Regions from separate parts of the Kaistia defluvii genome, predicted to be linked through region 1. Evidence: predicted binding sites of a transcription regulator. Region 1 holds the regulator's gene; the other holds the start of a gene.

What was found. The regulator PhoB, encoded in region 1, activates phosphate uptake and scavenging genes when phosphate is short. The targets are predictions, from matches to a motif close to TGTCATNNANCTGTCAT.
Region 2: ABIE08_RS13005 (YdcH family protein) is a predicted target of PhoB. The motif match lies at 1,958-1,974, and genes of this name have one in related genera.

What each region holds. Positions count from the first base shown of each region.
Region 1 is NZ_JBEPSM010000002.1:142,796-146,202, reverse strand. Features, by position in the region: gene ABIE08_RS13685 (aspartate aminotransferase family protein) at 1-673, opposite strand, end outside; gene ABIE08_RS13680 (GcrA family cell cycle regulator) at 1,082-1,615, shown strand; gene phoB (phosphate regulon transcriptional regulator PhoB) at 1,827-2,525, opposite strand; gene phoU (phosphate signaling complex protein PhoU) at 2,558-3,274, opposite strand; gene pstB (phosphate ABC transporter ATP-binding protein PstB) at 3,300-3,407, opposite strand, start outside.
Region 2 is NZ_JBEPSM010000001.1:2,771,549-2,774,955, reverse strand. Features, by position in the region: gene ABIE08_RS13015 (sulfite exporter TauE/SafE family protein) at 1-357, shown strand, start outside; gene ABIE08_RS13010 (OpgC family protein) at 468-1,640, shown strand; gene ABIE08_RS13005 (YdcH family protein) at 1,702-1,881, opposite strand; gene ABIE08_RS13000 (YdcH family protein) at 2,142-2,348, shown strand; gene ABIE08_RS12995 (GGDEF domain-containing protein) at 2,321-3,022, opposite strand; gene purE (5-(carboxyamino)imidazole ribonucleotide mutase) at 3,179-3,407, shown strand, end outside.

The sequences.
Region 1 (3,407 bases):
CGTCCATGATCAGCAGCATTCCCTCGGCGTCGCAAAGCGCGCGGAGCTCGCGCAGGAAGGCGTTCGGGAAGGCGCGCACGCCGCCCTCGCCCTGGATCGGCTCGATCATGATGGCGGCGGTCGCCGGCGTCACCGCGGCCTTGATCGCCGCCATGTCGCCGAACGGCACCTGGTCGAAGCCGTCCGCCTTCGGGCCGAAGCCGTCGAGATATTTCTGCTGCCCGCCGGCGGCGAGCGTCGCCAGGGTCCGGCCGTGGAACGCGCCCTCGATGGTGAGGATGCGGTACCGGTCGGGCTGGCCGTTGACGTAATGATAGCGCCGCGCCGTCTTGATGGCGGCCTCGTTGGCCTCGGCGCCCGAATTGGCGAAGAAGACCCGGTCGGCGAAGGTATTGGCGACCAGCGTGTCGGCAAGCTTCTCCTGGCCCGGGATCCGGAACAGGTTCGAGGTGTGCCAGAGCTTGCCGGCCTGTTCGGTCAGCGCCTGCACCAGGATCGGATTGGCATGGCCAAGCGTGTTCACCGCGATGCCGGCGGAGAAATCGAGATAAGCGTCGCCCTCTCGCGTAAAGACCCAGGCCCCCTCGCCTCGCTCGAACTCGAGCGGCGCACGCGAAAAGGTGTCATAGAGGCTGGACGAGGTCTTTTTAACGCTGGTATCGGGGGCGCTCATATCCCCTCCTTCGGATGAAACCACGGAAATGGGTGCTTAAAAATCAAAGGTGCCGCCCGAGGCCAACGCGCCGGGCAGCACCTTTATGCGTTGCCCTTATATCACGGTCGTGACGATTTGTGTCAATGAAAACGCCGCTCGCGCGCGGTCATGACGGCTAAGCGATTGACGAGACTCATGGATCCGAAATCCGTCGCAAGTTGGGGAAAACAGCCCGATCGGCCGCTACCCATCCCTCCGACTCTTGTCACCGAGTCACGCCATATAGTATCTTAATTTTCGTTAAGACACGAAATATCGAGCAGGTACCTCCCCCTGACCCTTGTATGGCGTCCGCAGTCGTCCGGCATCCCGGCTGAACGACCGCGACAGGATTCCGGGTATCGCTCCGACCGACAAGGACACGCTATGACTTGGACGGACGAACGGGTTGAGTTGCTGAAAAAACTCTGGACCGACGGCTTGAGCGCAAGCCAGATCGCTTCGGAACTCGGCGGCGTAACGCGCAATGCGGTCATCGGCAAGGTACACCGGCTGAGCCTTTCCGGCCGTGCCAAGCCGGCAACGGCGCCGGTCGCTCGCGCCCGCAAGCCCGCGGCTGCCACCAACGGACGCTCGGTCACGACAGGGCGCCCCAATCCCGTCAGGCCACTCGTCGCCGGCAACACGGCCCTGAAGCCGATGAGCCAGATCGCACCCGAGCCGCGGCGCGTGCCCCGGGCAGTTGGTTCGGACGACGTCGTCGTTCCGATCAGCCTGCACGCGACGATCCTCACCCTGACCGAGCAGACCTGCAAGTGGCCGATCGGCGATCCGAGCACCGAGGATTTCCACTTCTGCGGCCAGCGCTCGAATTCCGGCATTCCCTATTGCGAATATCATTCGCGGGTTGCCTATCAGCCCGTGCATGATCGTCGCCAGAAGAAGGCTGTCGGCGCCTGATTGCGCCGCGCCGCGGCTGACGGCCTCCTCCCACCGTCGGACTGCGATGCAAGTCTGGCCGTGTCGCCTCCCCCGGGGCGCACGGCCTTTTTTTCTGCCCTGGCTCGTTGCATGCAAAAAGCCGCGTGGAGGGCCACGCGGCTTTTTGGTTGGGCTGAATTTTCGGAAGACTGCCCCGCCCCTCCCATCAGGAAGCGGCCACGGGATCCCCTCACGCCATCGCGAACTGGTCGTCGAAGGAGTAGCCGGAGCCGCGCACCGTGCGGATCGGGTCCTTGACGCGGCCGCGATTGACCGCCTTGCGCAGCCGACCGATATGCACGTCGACCGTGCGCTCGTCGACATAGACGTCGCGGCCCCAGACGCCGTCGAGCAGCTGCTCGCGGGAAAACACGCGGCCCGGGCTCTTCATCAGATATTCGAGCAGGCGGAACTCGGTCGGGCCGAGATGCAGCTCGCGGCCGGAGCGGCGGACGCGGTGCGTCTCGCGGTCGAGCTCGATGTCGCCGGCGCGCAGCAGCGAGGCGATCACCTCCGGCTTCGAGCGGCGCAGGATGGCGCGCACGCGGGCCATCAGTTCCGGCACGGAGAACGGCTTGACGACATAGTCGTCGGCGCCGGTGGCGAGGCCCCGGATGCGTTCCTGTTCCTCGCCGCGCGCCGTCAGCATGATCACCGGCAGGGTGCGGGTCGCGTCGCGTGCCCGCAGGCGGCGGCACAGCTCGATGCCGGAAATGCCCGGCAGCATCCAGTCGAGCAGCAGCAGGTCGGGTACGGTTTCGAGCAGGCGCATCTCGGCGTCGTCGCCGCGCGGCACCACCTCGACGGCATAGCCCTCGGCTTCGAGGTTGTAGCGGAGGAGGAGGCTCAGCGCCTCCTCATCCTCAACGATCATAACGCGTGGCGTCATTCACGGATATCCCAGTAAACCTGACGCAGGGGTCAGTTCTTCTCATACGCGACGGCGGTCGTGCTGGATTCATCCTGCTTGGGACGATCCTCGGCCAGGACCTGGCCGGTGACGACATAATAGACCGTCTCGGCGATGTTGGTCGCATGGTCGCCGATGCGCTCGATGTTCTTGGCGCAGAACAGGAGATGCGTGCAGAAGGTGATGTTGCGCGGATCTTCCATCATGTAGGTCAGCAGCTCGCGGAAGAGCGACGTGTACATGGCGTCGATTTCTTCGTCACGCTTCCAGACCTGGTAGGCCTGGTCGACGTCGCGGGTCGCGTAGGAATCCAGCACGTCCTTGAGCTGCGCCAGCGACAGCTGCGCCATGTGCTCGACGCCGGTGTTGAAGCGCTTGGACTGGATGTGGCCGTCCAGCGCAATGACGCGCTTGGCGATGTTCTTGGCTAGGTCGCCGATGCGCTCGAGATCGCTGGCGATGCGCTGCGCGGCGATGACTTCGCGCAGGTCCATCGCCATGGGCTGGCGCCGGGCGATGATCATGATGGCGCGCTCTTCGCATTCGCGCTGCAGCACGTCGAGCTTCTTGTCGTCCGCGATGACGGTGCGGGCGGTCGCGGCATCGACGCGCATCAGCGCGCCGACCGCGACGTCGACGAGACGCTCGGCCATGCCGCCCATCTCGGCGATGCGGCGGGCGACGTCGTTCAGTTCTTCGTCGTACTTGGAAACGATGTGTTCGGACATGTCGTGCTCCTACCCGTGGCCCGGCTTAGCCGAAGCGACCGGTGATGTAGTCCTGCGTGCGCTTGTCGCTCGGGGCGGTGAAGATCTTCGTGGTCTCGTCGAACTCGATCAGCTCGCCGAGATACATGAAGGC
Region 2 (3,407 bases), on a different contig from region 1:
TGGGGAATGCTGGCCGGCTTCACCTCGTTCGTCAGCCACGCCGGCGCGCCGCCGTTCCAGATGTACGCGCTGCCGCTCCGGCTCGACAAGCAGGTGTTCGTCGGTACCTCGGTGATCTTCTTCGCCGTCACCAATGCGGTGAAGCTCATTCCCTATTTCTTCCTGGGCCAGTTCGACGCCGCCAATCTGGAAACGGCCGCGGTGCTGTTTCCGCTCGCCGCGCTGACGACGGTTCTCGGCATCTGGATCGTGCGGGTGATCGACCAGACCGTCTTCTACGGTCTTTCCTATCTGTTCGTGATGCTGATCGGGCTCAAATTGACCTGGGACGGAGCCGTGTCCCTCCTGGCGCATTGAAACCGGCATCCACCGCCGCAAGCTTGCCTTGTTCGCCAGCTAGGCGAACCCGATACTTGTCCGTTCCTGTCATCTGAGGCTTCCGGGTGCATCGAGCATTGTCGACTTCCATGCCGCGTGACTATCGGATCGATTTTTTCCGGGGTTTGGCGCTCATCTCGATTTTCGTGAACCACATCCCGGGCAACCTATATTCGAACTTCACGCATCGGAACTTCGGCCTGTCGGACGCGGCCGAGATTTTCGTGTTGCTCGCCGGCATCTCGGCGGCGCTCGCCTATTACCCGCGCTTCGTCTCGGGCCAATCCGGGCAGGCGGTCGGCCGGATCAGCAAGCGCATTGGCACGCTCTATGTCGCGCATCTCGCCTCGATCGCCTGCGGTTTCGCAATCTATGCGGGGGCCTCGCTCTGGCTGGATCAGCCGGGCCTGATGATCCCCGATGAACGTCACTGGATCGTCGAGCAGCCGGTGCAGGCCTTGGCCGGCATCGGCATGCTCACCTACCAGACCGGCAATTTCAACATCCTGCCGATGTACATGGTCATGATGGCGATGCTGCCGCTGATCATGCTGCTGGCCCGTATCCGCCTGTCGCTGGCGCTGGCGGCGAGCGTGGCGCTCTGGGCAATCGCCAATGCCTGGCGCCTCACGCTGCCGAGTTTCCCCGGTGGGGGCGGCTGGTATTTCAACCCGTTCACCTGGCAGCTGCTGTTCGTGATCGGCTTCGTCGGCGGCGTCATGCTGCGGCGGGGCGACCGGCTGGCATTCTCGCGCCCGCTCTATGGCCTGGCGATCGCCTATCTCGTGGCCTCGGCCATCTTGGTGTTCGCCCATCTCTGGGACTATTTCCCGACCTTGCCCGAATGGGTCTGGCTCTCCGGCTTTAACAAGAGCTGGGTCGGATTCTTCCGCCTGCTGCATGTGCTGTCGATCGCCTATGTCGTGATCTACAGCCCGCTGCCGGCCATGCTGGCGGGCTGGCTCGACAAGGGCAACTGGATCGTTCGATTGGGTCGCCACACCCTGCCGGTGTTCTGGACCGGGACCATCCTGAGCGTCACCGGCCATATCATCCGGGAGAGCGTCTTCGGCCTACCCAATGACCCGACCTTCACGGCCACGGGCATGGTGCTCGACACGGTGCTAATTGGCGTGGGCCTGAGCGTCCTGTTTGCGCTGGCCTGGTATCTCGACTGGACCGGACCTGCGCCGAAGTCCCGCCAGCGGCTCGAAGCCGAGGATCCGATCGGGCCGCCGCCGCGCGCCGTTCCGGCCGAGTAGTCCCCAAAAAGCAAAAGCGCCGCGTTGGACGCGGCGCTTCGCATGACCCTTTCGTCATCAATCAGTGAACGGTGTTTCCTACCTTCAGTCGGGCGATCTCGTCCTTCAGCTGCAGCTTGCGCCTCTTCATGGCCGCCAACTCGAGCGTATCGGCGCTCGGATGGTTCGTGACCTGGTCGATTTCCCTGGAGAGCGCCTCATGGCGACGCTCCAGCTCGGCAAGATGCGATTCGATGGACATTAAAACTGCCTCCCTTCGTTGATCGATGACGGCACGCGGATCGTGCCATAGACGGGGGTTGCTGTGAACCGGGAACTGTCACACGCCGGTCATATCAATCCGACCAGCCTGTAAACCGGCTCAGTTTGGATCTGTGCCTTGCGGCCGTCCGGTTCAAGGGGGGAAGGTGAGATAGAGTGCTCGCGCCCGCTGGGCGGAGCATGTATCGTCGCGCGTCGGCGCCGTCAGGGGCCGGGCGGAACTCGGCGAGGTTGGGGCGTATGACCGAGGAAGAAGAGCGGGAAATCCGGTTCGAGCTGGCGCGGTTGCGACAGGAACACAGCGATCTCGACGCGGCCATTTCCGTCATGTCGGAGACCGGCAAGATCGATCCATTGCGGATCCAGCGCCTCAAGAAGCGCAAGCTGGCGTTGAAGGACCGGATCGTCGCGCTGGAAGATCAGCTCTTGCCGGATATCATCGCCTGACCGCAGGCCATTCCCTCTAGCAGAAGCCGGTCCGCCGTTGCGATCACCTGGTCGGCGGTCGCGCCGGGCTCGATCATCACCACCGCCGCGCGTGTGGCCAGGCTGGCGCCCGCTTCCAGAACGTCTTCCAGACCGGCGATGGCACGCTGCAGGCCGAGCACGCGATGGCCGCAATCGGCCGTGGTGGAGTTCCACAGCACGACCGCGAACTGTTCGTTGCCGGTCCGGGCGGTCACGTCGCAGGAGCGGATGCCGGCGCGCAGCGTCTCGCCGATGAGGCGCAGCGCGCGGTTCAGCCCGCTTTGCCCCTGGGCATCTCGGATCGCGTCCATGCCGTCGACATCGATCAGCGCGATCCCGCAGGTCATGGGATAGCGCGTCTGGAAGGCGATCGCCCGTTCGATCTCGCGGATGAAGGCGCGGCGGTTGAACAGTCCCGAAATCGGCTCTTCGGCGGCCTCCACTTCCAGCGCCGCGATGCGGTGCTGGCTGGCGTCGAGCGCGCGGCGCAGCGCGGTTACCTCCTCCGAAAGCCGCATCACCAGCGAGCGCTGCTCGACGGGCAGGTCCGCCGATCCGCCGCCATCCTCGCTTTCGCGACGACGAGCGATCGGCCTCGGATCGTATCCGGAGACGACAAGGTTTTGCGGCTTGAGGACGGGTGCGCTGGACATGGGGCGATTTTGCCCGCGCTTGGTTCAATTCTGGTTAACGGCGGGTAAGGCTGTTTCCGCGCCTTGCGGCGAGGGCATCCCTCTCTATAATCCGCGCCTTCCCGCAATGTCGGAGACGAAAGCTTGGCAGAGACTACGGCGCCAATCGCCATTATCATGGGCAGCCAATCCGATTGGCAGACGATGCGGCATGCGGCCGAGACGCTCGATGCGCTCGGCGTCGCGCATGACGACCGGATCGTCTCGGCGCACCGGACGCCCGACCGGTTGATCGAATTCTCGAAGACGGCGCGCGACAAGGGCTTCAAGGTGGTGATCGCCGGCGCGGGCGGCGCGGCGCATCTGCCCGGCATGTGCGCGGCGATGACGCCGCTGCCGGTGCTGG